Regions from separate parts of the Bradyrhizobium sp. AZCC 1577 genome, predicted to be linked through region 2. Evidence: predicted binding sites of a transcription regulator. Region 2 holds the regulator's gene; each other region holds the start of a gene.
What was found. The regulator PhoB, encoded in region 2, activates phosphate uptake and scavenging genes when phosphate is short. The targets are predictions, from matches to a motif close to TGTCATNNANCTGTCAT.

Region 1 (4,499 bases), 4.5 Mb from region 2:
ACGTAACGGTCGTCGTTGCGACGCCCGCGGTCTTGCCGAAGAATTTCCGGATCGAGATCGCGTTGGTGGTGTCGTCCGAACCCTGGTCGATCACCTTCAGCACATCCTGGGGTCCGAGGATCGCCGCCGTCACCTGCACGCCGCCGGTGCCCCAGCCATAGGGCATCGGCATCTCGCGGCTGGCGAACGGCACCTGATAGCCCGGAATCGCGATCGCCTTCAGGATCGCGCGGCGGATCATCCGCTTTGTTTGTTCGTCGAGATAGGCGAAATTGTAAGCTGGCGCGTTCATTCCGCGGCCTCCTGCATGTCCGGCGCCTCATTGGCCTCGGCGAACTCCTTGCGCAGCTTGCGCAACAGACCAAGCTCGGACTGAAAGTCGACGTAATGCGGCAGCTTGAGATGCTCGACGAAGCCGGTCGCCTGAACATTGTCCGAGTGCGACATCACGAATTCCTCGTCCTGGGCCGGAGCGATCACTTCCTCGCCCAGCTCGCGAGCGCGCAGGCTGCGATCGACCAACGCCATCGACATGGTCTTGCGCTCGCTTTGTCCGAAGGCCAGGCCATAGCCGCGCGTAAAACACGGCGCTTCGGTCGCCGATCCCTTGAACTGGTTGACCATCTGGCACTCGGTCAGCGCGATCGAGCCGAGCGGGACAGCAAAGCCCGCATCCTCGGCGTAGAATTCCACCTCCACCTCGCCGAAGCGGATTTCGCCGGCAAAGGGATGGTTGCGGCCATAGCCGCGCTGCGAGGAGTAGCCGAGCGCCAGCAGGAACCCCTCGTCGGCACGCGCAAGATTTTGCAGCCGCAGATCGCGGTCGGCCGGAAAACTCAGCGGCTCGCGCGTGAGATCGCCGACCGGCGCGCCGGCATCCGCTGCCGGCGAAGGCTCGATCAAGCCATCGCGACCGAGAATGTCGGTGACGCGCGGCGTTGCCGCCTGCGTTGCCTCCGACGTCGCCGGCTGCTCCGGCACAAAGCCGTCCGCAAGCTGCGGGTCCAGCAAGCGATGGGTATAATCGAACGTCGGCCCCAGGATCTGGCCGCCCGGAATATCCTTAAAGGTCGAGGAGATGCGCCGGCGCACCTGCATCTCGCCGGTGTTGACCGGCTCGGTCGCGCCAAAACGAGGCAGCGTGGCGCGGAAGGCCCGAACCAGGAAGATCGCCTCGATCAGGTCGCCGCGCGCCTGCTTGATCGCGAGCGCCGCCAGCTCGCGGTCGTAGAGCGAGCCTTCGGTCATGACGCGATCGACGCCGAGCGAGAGCTGCCCGGCAATTTGCGCCAGCGAGAGTTCGGGCACATCACGGTCGCCACGCCGCTCATGCGCCAGCAGCGCGGTGGGCGTTCTCAATGGCGCGTTCGCCTCCTTTGACGGCTACATACATGGGCTATGCTCCGCTTGCGACCAGCCGCGTGGTTCGGGGGATTGCGACAATCAAGTCGTCATGGACCAGCACGACATCGATGCCACGCGGGAACAGGGCTTCGTTGATGGTGAGCCGCCGAAAGAGGTCGCGCGGCTGGAGCGTCGCCTGCAGCAGCGCCGTACCGTCGATGCCCGGCCCCTTCACCTCGAATGTAGGCCCCTGCGTCAGGCTCTCGACCTGCAGGATCAGCGTCGTCGACCTGTCAGGATATTCGTTGCTGCCGAACGCGAAGCGATCGAGCGCCGGCAGATTCTTGGCGTCGCCGACCAGGGCGAAGCTGGCGATCGAGGAATCCGCGACCACCGGCGCACTGGCATGGAACTTAAGCCACTTCGCCACATCAGGGGTGGCCGACATCGCGGCATCGAGCCAGATCGGCGTGTCGTGATCGAACAGCGTCAGCGCGATGGCGGCCGCGCCGCGCATCATCCCGGCTGGCGCGCCGACAGACGCCGTGACCCGTTGCGCGCTGCCGGGACGCGCCATCGCATCCATCACGGCGCGGAAGGTCGACTGCGCCGACAACACCTTGTCGGCAAACCCTGCGGGCAATTCTGCAACCGTCGTCATCGCATCACCCCTCGCCGCGCACCATGGTATAGAAATCGACCCGCGTCGCCGCAGCCTCGGCCGCCTTGCGGCTGCGATCGGCGATCATGGCGGCGCGCAACGGCCCGATCACCTTGGTCTCGACCTCGCCCGAAAGCTCCGTCGACTGCACCATGGCGTCGCACAGCGCGATCATCTGCGCCTTCTGCCTGTCGCGGCCGAGCACGTAGCCGAAGCCGACCTCGCCGGTCGCAAGACGCACCGCCGCGCGCGACACCGTGGCCTCGCCGAGATTGAACGGCGCACCGTCGCCGCCCATGCGGCCGCGCACCATCACAAGGCCATTCTCCGGCTCGCGCAGGTTCTCGTGCGCAGGTACCGCGATCGCCGCGAGATGGCCCGCAATGTCGCCGGCCTCGGAATGCGCCAGCACCGCCATCGCGGCCTTGCGCTGCGCCTCTCTGCTGTTCCGCCCGGTCAATCCCATGAGCAACCTTGCCTGAATCAAGTTGTCTATGATAATAGACAACTTGATAACGGAGCGCCATGACTGTTTCGTGACAAACGGATAATTTCTGGTATCACCACGCCATGAGCCTGCAGGAGAGTTCCGGCGTCGCCTTGTGGCGGCAGGTCGCCGACGGTATCGAGCGCGGCATTGCCGACGGCCGCTTTGCTGCGGGCGAAAAGCTGCCGGGCGAGATCGAGATCGCCGATACCTATCGGGTCAACCGCCACACCGTGCGGCGTGCCCTGGCTGCGCTTGCCGAACGCGGCCTGGTGCGCGCCGAACGCGGCAGCGGCACCTATGTCGAGGCGCAGCGCCTCGCCTATCCCTTGCGCTCGCGGACGCGGTTTTCGGAGATCGTCGGCGCCGGCGGCCGCGAGCCGCGCGGCCAATTGATCGATGCCTCCGAAGAGCCCGCGACGCGCGAACTGGCCCGTGAGCTCGGACTGAAGACCGGCGCACCGCTGGTCCGGATCGAATCGGTGCGGCTCGCTGACCGCACTCCGATCTGCGTCAGCACCAATTGGCTTTCCGCCGATCGCTTTCCGGGCGCCGGAGCGGTCTTCGCCAACGTACGCTCAATGACCAAACTGCTTGCGCATTACGGCGTTCGCGATTACCGCCGCGCCTCAACCCGCGTCACCGCCACCATCGTGGACGCCTCCGACGCCGCAAGGCTCGATCTCGCGCTCGGGCGTCCCGTTCTCGTGGTCGATAGTACCGATGTCGATACCGGCGGCAAACCGTTGGTAACCAAACGCGCGCGCTTCGCCGCGGAGCGTGTCGAGTTCCTAATCGAGAATGGTCAATAGCGGCGATTAGACGACCGCGCGATCTGGCAATCGCAGAAGCGAAGCTTGTTGCAAAATCCGATCGATTGCCCTTCATCGATGGATTTGTAAGGGGGCTATTCGCCTTCACCAAGACGCCGAGCGCTGCAGCGCCGTCTAGTCAGCCTAGTCTAGTCGACGAAGCGTACGATCATACCAGCACTTTGCGGATCCAGGCGCTGATGAGATCGAGCACCATCACCGTCACGACCACGATAATGATTTGCGCGGCCGTATCGGCGTACTGAAAACTCCGGATGCTTTCATACAGGGTCTGGCCGATGCCACCGGCTCCGACAATGCCAAGTGTCGTCGCCGAGCGGACGTTAGTTTCAAGCCGGTAGAGGGTAAGCGAGCTCCACAGCGGCAGCACCTGAGGAATGACACCGAAGATCACCTCCTGCACGCGCACCGCACCGGTCACGCGAATGCCTTCCACTGGCCGCGGATCGACCGCTTCGACCGCTTCGGAAAACAGCTTCGCGAACACGCCGAGATTGTGAACGAACAACGCCATCACGCCAGCGAATGGGCCTAAGCCCACCGCCACAACGAACAGTAACGCGAACACGATCTCATTGATGGCGCGGCAGGAATCCATCAACCGACGAACTGGCTGTACTATCCAAGGCGGACAGATATTGGCGGAACACAGAATTGAGAACGGAATGCCAAACACGACTGCCAGGGCGGTGCCCCAGATCGCGATCTGGATGGTCACCACCATGTCGCTGATGTACTGATCCCATTCGCGAAAATTCGGATGGAGAAAGGCGCTGCCGAACTCGGCCATATTGCGCCAGTCGGTGAACAGCGCCGACACACGGAACATTTCGGCCGGAGCCCAACTCCAGGCCAGCAAGCCGAAAACGAACGCCCAGCCCAGCCAACCCCGCACTCGTCGGGCGAAGGGATAAAGCGGGACTGGAGGTTCCTGGGCCTGCCGCGACGGCCGGCTTTCGATGGGAGCGATGATGTCTGTCATGGCCTAAAATGTCTAAAGGGCGCCGAACCACGGCGGCTGGCGCCCTTCGTCAGCATCAGTTGGTAGGCGCAGTCGCAGCGTTCGCCGCAAGCTCGCCGATAAGCTTCTTGAGCTTGGCCTGATCCTTGGCCTTGTCTGCCTCGAAGAACGGCGCGACCTGCTTCATGAACGCGCCATGCTCGGCCTTGTCGG
Region 2 (4,499 bases):
GCTGCGAGCGTGCCCAGGGTGCGGCCGTGGAATGCGCCCTCGAAGGTGACGAGACGATAGCGCTCGGGATGGCCCTTGGAGAATTGATAGCGGCGCACGACCTTGATCACGCCTTCCATCGCCTCGGCGCCGGAATTGCAGAAGAACACGAGGTCGGCAAAGCTCTGCTCGCAAAGCCGCGCGGCGAGCTTCTCGCCATCCGGCGACTTGAACAGGTTCGACATGTGCCAGAGTTTCGTCGACTGCTCCTGCAGCGCCGCGATCAGGTGCGGATGGCAGTGACCGAGCGCATTCACCGCGACGCCCGAGGTGAAGTCCAAATAGCGCTCGCCATTGGTGGCGGTCAGCCAGCAGCCCTCGCCGCGTTCGAAGCCGAGATCGACCCTGGCGAAGACCGGGAGCAGATGCGACGTGGCGCTATTGGTCATGGCAATCACTGAGGTTTGAGACCTGCCTTTGAGACCTGCCGCGGGCGTGCATTGGCGCGAACGCGGCAACAGCCGGTCTTGCGAAAACGAAACGTGCCGCCTCTTAAGGGCGGCACGTGAGAGGCATTCTATGTGGGCGTGGGGCGCTGTCAACACGCCACGGAGCCGGCTTTCCTGCAGTGCAAGATGCTGAAATCCGTAAGATTGCGGTGTGGTGGAAAACACGCAGTGAAATGCCTAGATGTCAGAACATGTGGACGTTCGGGCCCGGACTCTTGCGCCCGAGTCACGCCATATTGTAGCGTTTGGGCTGTCGGGTACGACATCTCGTGCGGCAGTTCTGATCCCTAAGAGTCCATTTTGTACAGGCGTAAACGTTCGGCGCGGTTAGCGCGTCCGGCGAGGGCTAAGGGATTCTGACCGCAGGGATTTTTGAGACGAATGACTCGCCAGCGCTGCCCCCGATCGGCCGGCGCGATGCGAAGGGAAGATTACGATGACGGTTTTGACCTGGTCCGACGATCGCGTCGAACAGCTTAAGAAGCTCTGGGAAGCCGGATTGTCGGCCAGCCAGATCGCCGCGGAACTCGGGAATGTGACGCGAAACGCCGTGATCGGCAAAGTGCACCGGCTGGGCCTTTCCGGCCGTGCCAAGAGCCCCTCCTCGGCCGCCCCGCGGCAGCGCAAGGCACGCCCCGCCCAGCCGATGATGCGGGTGTCGCGCCCGGTCTCGCGCGGCAACACCGCGCTGGCACACGCCTTCGAAGTCGAGATGGAGCCGGATCCGATCGCCTTCGACAACGTCGTGCCGATGAGCCAGCGGCTGTCGCTGCTCGAACTGAACGAGGCCACCTGCCACTGGCCGGTCGGCGATCCCTCGAGCCCGGAATTCTTCTTCTGCGGCGGCAAGGCGCTCACGGGCCTGCCCTATTGCGCCCACCACTCGCGCATCGCCTACCAGCCCGCCGCCGATCGGCGGAGGCAGCAGCCGAAGCAGACGCGGTAAGGGGCGCGCGCCGCTATCTCAACGATGTCGTCCCTGCGAATGCAGGGACCCATAACCACAAGTGCAGGTGGTTATGCTGAGCTGGAGCTCCAGCGCATTTCAACAATCGAGATTGGCGGTTATGGGTCCTCGCGTTTCGCGGGGATGACGGAATAGAGGCGAGAACCCCTCAACTTGTCGTCCCTGCGAACGCAGGGACCCATAACCACAGGTGTCTGTGGTTACGCTGAGCTGGAGCTCCAGCGCATTTCAACAATCGAGATTGGTGGTTATGGGTCCCCGCGTTCGCGGGGACGACGGAGAAGTTCGCGAGGACGGCAACGGAGGGTTACGGCTCGACCTTCGCAAACCGGTCATCCAGCGCGTAACCTGCGCCGCGGACGGTGCGGATCGGGTCCTGCTCGCGGCCGGGGTTGAGCAGTTTGCGCAATCGGCCGATATGGACGTCGACGGTGCGCTCGTCGATATAGATGTCGCGGCCCCAGACGCTGTCGAGCAACTGCTCGCGGCTGAAGACGCGGCCGGGGTGCTCGAGGAAAAATTCGAGCAGGCGATACTCGGTCGGGCCGAGATCGATCTGACGGCCCGAGCGCGCGACGCGGCGCTTTTCGCGATCGAGTTCGATATCGCCATAGGTCAGCACGGTGGCGAGCCGCTCGGGGCTCGCCCGGCGCAAAAGGCCCTTCACGCGCGCCAGCAGTTCCGGCACCGAGAACGGCTTGACTATGTAATCGTCGGCGCCGGTCGCAAGCCCCCGCACCCGCTCGCTCTCCTCGCCGCGCGCGGTCAGCATGATGATCGGCAATTGCTTGGTTTCGGGACGCGCTCTCAAACGGCGGCACAGCTCGATGCCGGAGAGGCCCGGCAGCATCCAGTCGAGCACGACAAGATCGGGCACGCGCTCCTTCAGCCGCGTATCCGCATCGTCGCCGCGGCCGACGGTCTCGACCTCATAGCCTTCAGCGTCGAGGTTGTAGCGCAACAGCGTGGTCAACGCTTCCTCGTCCTCGACCACCATAATGCGCGCGCTCATTCTGCTTTCCTCAAGTGTTGGAGACGGTCGTGGCAAACGTCGTCATGTCGCCCTTCGGGCGCTTGTCGAGCATCTGCTGACCCTCGATCATGTAGAACACGGTTTCGGCGATGTTGGTTGCGTGGTCGCCGATCCGCTCGATATTCTTGGCGCAGAACATCAGGTGGATGCAGAACGAGATGTTGCGCGGATCCTCCATCATGTAGGTGAGGAGTTCGCGGAACAGCGAGGTGCAGATGGCGTCGACTTCCTCGTCGCCCTTCCACACCGCCATCGCCGCCGGCAGATCGTGCGCGGCATAGGCGTCCAGCACCGACTTGACCTGCGATTGTACCAGATCGGTCATGTGCTCGAGGCCGCGCATCAGTTTCAGCGGCTGGAAATCGTTCTCCAGCGCCGCGACGCGCTTGCCCATGTTCTTGGCGAGGTCGCCGATCCGCTCCAGATCGGTGGCAACCCGCATCGCGCCGACGATCTCGCGCAGATCGATCGCCATCGGCTGGCGGCGGGCGATGGTCAGCACCGCGCGCTCCTCGATCAGATGCTGCAGGCGGTCGATCTCGACGTCGGTGGCGACGACGTGCTTGCCGAGCGCGACGTCGCGGCGGACCAGCGCGTCGACGGATTCGGTGATCATGCGCTCAGCAAGGCCGCCCATCTCGGCGACCAGACGCGTCAATTCCTGGAGGTCGCTGTCAAACGCCTTGGCGGTGTGCTCAGAAGCCATCTGTTATCTCCTTAACCAAACCGCCCCGTGATGTAGTCCTGGGTACGTCGATCGCGCGGCGAGGTGAAAATCTTGTTGGTGTCGTCGAATTCGACCAGCTCGCCGAGATACATGAAGGCGGTCTTGTCCGAGACGCGCGCCGCCTGCTGCATATTATGGGTGACGATGGCGATGGTGTAGTCCTCTGCCAGTTCCTGGATCAGTTCCTCGATCTTGGCGGTCGAGATCGGATCGAGCGCCGAGCAGGGCTCGTCGAACAGGATCACCTCGGGCCTGACCGCAACGGTGCGCGCGATGCAGAGCCGCTGCTGCTGGCCGCCGGACAGCGAGAGGCCGCTTGCATTGAGCTTGTCCTTGACCTCGTTCCACAGGGCGCCGCCGCGCAGCGCCTTCTCGACCCGGCCGTCCATCTCCGACTTGGATATCTTCTCGTAGAGACGGATACCGAAGGCGATGTTCTCGTAGATCGTCATCGGGAACGGCGTCGGCTTCTGGAACACCATGCCGACGCGCGCCCGCAGCAGATTGAGATCGAGCTTGGGGTCGAGGACGTTGGTCTGGTCGAGCAAGAGCTGACCGGTGGCGCGCTGACCCGGATAGAGATCGTACATCCGGTTGAATATCCGCAGCAACGTGGATTTGCCGCAGCCGGACGGGCCGATGAAGGCGGTGACGCGGTGGGTGCCGAGCGTCAGGTTGATGTTCTTCAGCGCATGGTGCTCGCCATAGTAGAAGTTCAGACTGCGCGCGGTCACCTTCGGCGCAGCCTCGGGGAGCGTCGCCTGCGGAACGGGCCCGCTCGCGTTACTCACGGATACGGAGAGATCGGTCATTTGGATGTCCTCTCGGCGCCAAGGATGCGCGCGCCAATATTCAGGGCCAACACGGTGAGCGTGATCAGAAGCGCCCCGCTCCAGGCGAGCTGCTTCCAGTAGACGTAGGGGCTCTGCACGAAGTTGTTGATGGTGACCGGCAGGTTCGCCATCGTCTTGGTCAGGTCCAGGCTGAAGAACTGGTTGGACAGCGCGGTGAACAATAGCGGCGCGGTTTCGCCGGCGACACGGGCGGTGGCCAGCAGGACGCCGGTGATAAGGCCGGCGCGCGCGGCGCGGTAGGCGATCCGGCGGATCACCAGCGAGCGCGGCAGGCCGAGCGCAGACGCCGCCTCGCGCAGGGGATTGGGCACCAGCCCCAGCATGTCCTCGGTGGTGCGGACCACCACGGGAATCACGATCACGGCGAGCGCCAGGCAGCCGGCAAAGGCCGAGAAGCCGCCCATCGGCACCACGATCGCGCCGTAGATGA
Region 3 (4,499 bases), 350 kb from region 2:
ACAGCGATGATGGCCTACAACTGCATATCGCGATGGTCCGGTGCGCTCGGCGTCTGCGCGATCATCGCCATCATCCGTCCGGCTCATGCCGATCCGCGCACCGTGGTCGAATTGTTCACCTCGCAAGGCTGTTCGTCGTGTCCGCCGGCCGACCAGATCGTCGGCGAACTCGCCAAGGACCCGTCCATCATCGCGCTGAGCATGCCGATCGACTACTGGGACTATCTTGGCTGGAAGGACACGCTGGCGGACTCGCGTTTCAGCGCGCGTCAGAAGGCCTATTCGCATGTGCGTGGCGATCGTAACCTCTACACGCCGCAGATGATCGTCAACGGCTCGGCGCAGGTGATCGGCAGCGATCGCGCCGCCATCGAAAGCGCCATCAAGAATACCAGCAAGACTGAAGGCGTGATGTCGGTGCCGGTCAAGATGACGTTGTCGGGTAAGCTGCTCAATGTCTCGGTAGAGGCGAGCAAGGTGCCGGCGGCGGGCCGGGGCGAAGTCTGGATCTGCTCGGTCTCAAAGGCGGTGCCGATCTCGATCGGGCGCGGCGAGAATCGCGGCCAACAGCTCACCTACTACAACGTGGTACGCAACCTCGTGAAGGTCGGCGACTGGAACGGAGGTTCGGGAAGCTGGACCATTCCGCTTGAGAATATTTCCCGCGACGGCGTGGACGCCGCGGTCGTCTACGTGCAGGACGGCAGTCGCGACAAGCCGGGCGCGATGCTCGGCGCCGCCATGACGGCGCTGCGCTAGTTATGTCTGCCAAGCCTGCGGCAAGCGCGGCGCGGACGTGCGGCCGGACTTCCATGATAGTTCTTCTTCCACGACGTCCATATCCATCGGGCGGCGCGCCGGCGTGCCCGCCGAGGCCGATTATCACTTCTGGCTGCTCACTCTGACTCCTCAGAGACAGTCGGGCCGTATTCCCCGAAAAGTGTTTCCCCGAAAGAGTGCCGCGTTGGTGGGGTCGACCCGCTCAACCATCGCTAGGGAACAAAATTCACGCCAGAATAGGTTTTATTGTCGAGTTCTCGGAAACCCACGTCGTGGTAGGGGTTAGTAGATGGTCCGTTGACGACAACAACGCCAAGACACGTGCATTTCTCGAATTTTGATTGCGTGACTTCGGCCACGTGTGGACCGTTCCATACCGCCCCGTCCACGGCTTCCGCGTAGTAATAATACCACCGATTACTAGTTGGGTTCGCGCGGGTCTCCGTCTCGCCCGGATCTAGATTGATCCAGCCGAGAACGTCCCAGATGCCGCCGCACTGGTCCTGGCAGGCAAAATCGCGCCGCATGTAAGCGACGAACAACTTTTTCCCATACGAGTTGGTGAAGGTCACTTGAGAATGGCCGGTTCCCATCGTCAGCGTCCCTTTGTGGACTTGGCGATGCGTTCTGCAAGTGTGCCGCGCGGAATATCCTTTTTTTCGCTGCGTTGGAACCGATCGTTGCCGGCGCCTTCGTCTTTCACTTCGGCCGCGACATCCACGCCTGGCTTGTGCTGTGCGACGTTTTTGCTGATTCCGAAAGCTTCGTTTCCAGCATCACTTTCTCTTGTCGTCCTTGCCATCACATCTCTCCTCTTAAAATGGGAACGGAGGCGAGTGATCAATCGAGAGAAGAATTCCGGGCTGCGCCCCGAACCCGAGCGAGCTAATGCACAACTTTAATGTGTGTCAAATCAACGAGGTCGTCAATCAAATAGACCTTTCGCGGAAGCGTGACTGACGCGGAGCTCACTTACGCATAGCGAGCCGGCGTTGCGGGAACGATTTGGCACTGGCGAGTTGAGGCGGCATTGTGAGTGGCGTGGAGTTTCGAAATGCGTAGGTCCAACTGGACGCCATCGATTGCCCCATGAGTTTGACGAAACAATCTACCTGATGGCAGATTATTCCGGCCGACTGGGACGGGCTTTGCGGGAAGCCGACTACGAAGCCACCGATCTCGAACGGTCATTCAGGATCTGATGAGCGGCCAATACAGCAATCCCTTGACGTCATTGCCTTCAATACTGCCGAGCGGTGGCCCGAAGATGTCGCCAGAGAACTACGCCGCCGGTGCGATCTGCAGATGCGCGAGCTACCCTCCTCGCTCTCAGATTCTGTCGAGCGCCATGATGGGCCTGATCGGCGGCAATTGACCTTACGGTTTGCTTAAATCGACTCCGCCGTAACCACAAGATCGCAGAAGGATAGGTCGGAGCACCAGTCGCGCCTGATTGATTTGTAACAGCGGCGCGGTCAAGCAAAGCGGTTTTAGCGAGTTCCAAGCCGGGGTTGAGGGGCCCATGGTCCTAACCTGTGGGTTGTCGCCCGCCAGCATTTGCCTTTTACTATGGCTTCGAAGGTGTCCGTCCGCGAGCGGAGGAGGCATCATCATGATCAACTTGGTGGTGATCAAGGCCATTCGCGCCTGCAACCTTCGCTGCAGCTATTGTTATTACATTAGTTAGCTCCGGGCTACGGGGCCTGGCTTTTTCTCCCACCTTGATTCAGCGTCGCATAATCGGCGAAGTCAGAGCCGCGCGCGACATTTGCGAGAACAGTGCCCCAAACGAAAAAGGACCAACTTTCGTTGGCCCAGTATCGGGATTAACTCCCTCTGCGAACAGGCCCGATCCCGACGGCCCCGGGGGGCTGGGGGCTGAGGAATCCGGAACCGAAAGGACCGGGCCAACGCAGGATTTTCTTTTCGCAATCTAGCGGGGCGGACGGTTGGCGGAAGTAGGGCAGCAATAAGATTCCGCTAACGATCCCGTGAATCGATATTTCCAGCGATATCGGGCCATCCGCCGCAGTTTCCTTCGTATTTGCACCCCCTTGCGGCGCCCCGCGGTTAGCGCGATCATGTAAATTGGATGACAGGAGCGCTCCATGACCCTGATATCGGAGGACACCGATCCAAGCGATAGCCGCGCAGTGGCGCGCGTCGCCACTGCGAGCACGCCGCCGAATCGCGTCACGTTCAATCGTCTCGAACTCAACCGTATCCTCAATCTGTATGGGCGCATGGTCGCCGACGGCGAGTGGCGCGACTATGCCATCGACTTTCTGAAAGACCGCGCGGTGTTCTCCGTATTCCGCCGCGCTTCCGAAGTTCCGATCTATCGCATCGAGAAAGATCCGCGGCTCGCGCGCAAGCAGGGCATGTACAGCGTGATCTCGGCGACCGGACTGATCCTGCGCCGCGGCCACGAACTCGAGCGCGTGCTGCTGGTGATCGACCGCAAGCTGGCGGTGGTTTAATCGGCCGGGCTGCTGCGAGCCGGGGCCCATTCTACTTTGCATGGGGTTGTTTTCGCGATTTTGAGCCTGGGCCCTGCGGTGTACCGCCAAAGAGGTGCCACGCGTGGCCAGACTACGAGGCGGGGACCGTCGTGCTGCCTTCGCCGAGCGCGCGCTGCATCATGACCGTGTCCAGCCAGCGGCCGAACTTGAGGCCGACGCTGGGATGCGTCCCGATCATCTGGAAGCCGCATTTGGTGTGAACGCCGATCGAGCCGGCGTTGGCGGAGTCGCCGATGACCGCGATCATCTGCCGGTAGCCGCGCGCCTCGCATTCGGCGATCAGCCGCTGCATCAGTTGCAGGCCGATACCGCGCCGGTGCGTGGCCGGCTTCAAATAGACCGAATTCTCCACCGTGAAGCGATAGGCCGGCCGTGGCCGGTAGGGGCCGGCATAGGCGTATCCGATCACCTGGCCTTCGACGGCGGCGACCAAATAGGGAAAGCCGCCATCCGACAGCGCCCTGAATCGCCGGGTCATCTCGGCGAGGTCGGGCGGGACGAGTTCGAACGTGGCGGTGCCGTAGCGCACCGCGTGCTCGTAGATCTCGGTGATGGCGGGGAGGTCGGCCTCGGTGGCGGGCCGGATTTCGGCAGCGGACATGGGGAAAGGATATCAGGCGACAAATCTGGATCAACGCTCTTTCCGTCATGGCCGGGCATAGCCGTCTGAAGGACGGCGTCGCTTCCGCTCGCCTATGCCCGGCCATCCACGTCTTTGTCGCCACGGCGCAGGGCGTGGATGCCCGGGTCCCGTCTCCGCCGAGGCTTCTCCGCCAAGGCTTCGCCGGGCCCAAGCGCACCCGGTCGCCGAAGCTTTAGTGAAGGCGGCAAGCCGGGACTGACGGTCACTGAGCAAAACAAAAGCCCCGGCCGCGAGGCCGGGGCTTTAACCCTTGAACCTGATAGGCAGCGCTTAGTCGCGCTGGCCGAGGAGCTGCAGGAGCAGCGTGAACAGGTTGATGAAGTTCAGGTAGAGCGACAGTGCGCCGGTAATCGCCGCACGCTCTTCAACGTCAGCGCCTCCCGAAGCGTAGCCGTAGATGTACTCGTTCTTCAGCCGCTGGGTATCCCAGGCGGTGAGGCCCGCGAACACCAGCACGCCGACCACCGAGACGATGAACTGCAGCATCGAACTCGCCAGGAACAGGTTTACCAGGCTCGCGATGATGACGCCGATCAGACCCATGAACAGGAACG

Region 1: a site for PhoB is predicted at 2,531-2,547, ahead of phnF (phosphonate metabolism transcriptional regulator PhnF). Genes of this name have one in related genera too.
Region 3: a site for PhoB is predicted at 2,862-2,878, ahead of V1278_RS04125 (DUF2794 domain-containing protein). Genes of this name have one in related genera too.

The regions. Positions count from the first base shown of each region.
Region 1 covers NZ_JAZHRQ010000001.1:5,747,937-5,752,435, forward strand. Annotated here, with positions in the region: gene V1278_RS27355 (alpha-D-ribose 1-methylphosphonate 5-phosphate C-P-lyase PhnJ) at 1-292, opposite strand, end outside; partial or broken gene V1278_RS27360 (carbon-phosphorus lyase complex subunit PhnI) at 289-1,393, opposite strand; gene phnH (phosphonate C-P lyase system protein PhnH) at 1,397-2,005, opposite strand; gene phnG (phosphonate C-P lyase system protein PhnG) at 2,010-2,471, opposite strand; gene phnF (phosphonate metabolism transcriptional regulator PhnF) at 2,576-3,304, shown strand; gene phnE (phosphonate ABC transporter, permease protein PhnE) at 3,474-4,307, opposite strand; gene phnD (phosphonate ABC transporter substrate-binding protein) at 4,363-4,499, opposite strand, start outside.
Region 2 covers NZ_JAZHRQ010000001.1:1,225,125-1,229,623, reverse strand. Annotated here, with positions in the region: gene V1278_RS05680 (aspartate aminotransferase family protein) at 1-428, opposite strand, end outside; gene V1278_RS05675 (GcrA family cell cycle regulator) at 925-1,434, shown strand; gene phoB (phosphate regulon transcriptional regulator PhoB) at 1,763-2,467, opposite strand; gene phoU (phosphate signaling complex protein PhoU) at 2,478-3,194, opposite strand; gene pstB (phosphate ABC transporter ATP-binding protein PstB) at 3,206-4,027, opposite strand; gene pstA (phosphate ABC transporter permease PstA) at 4,024-4,499, opposite strand, start outside.
Region 3 covers NZ_JAZHRQ010000001.1:873,349-877,847, forward strand. Annotated here, with positions in the region: gene V1278_RS04110 (DUF1223 domain-containing protein) at 1-759, shown strand, start outside; gene V1278_RS04115 (DUF1036 domain-containing protein) at 993-1,373, opposite strand; gene V1278_RS04120 (hypothetical protein) at 1,376-1,582, opposite strand; gene V1278_RS04125 (DUF2794 domain-containing protein) at 2,889-3,260, shown strand; gene V1278_RS04130 (GNAT family N-acetyltransferase) at 3,373-3,903, opposite strand; gene V1278_RS04135 (Bax inhibitor-1/YccA family protein) at 4,216-4,499, opposite strand, start outside.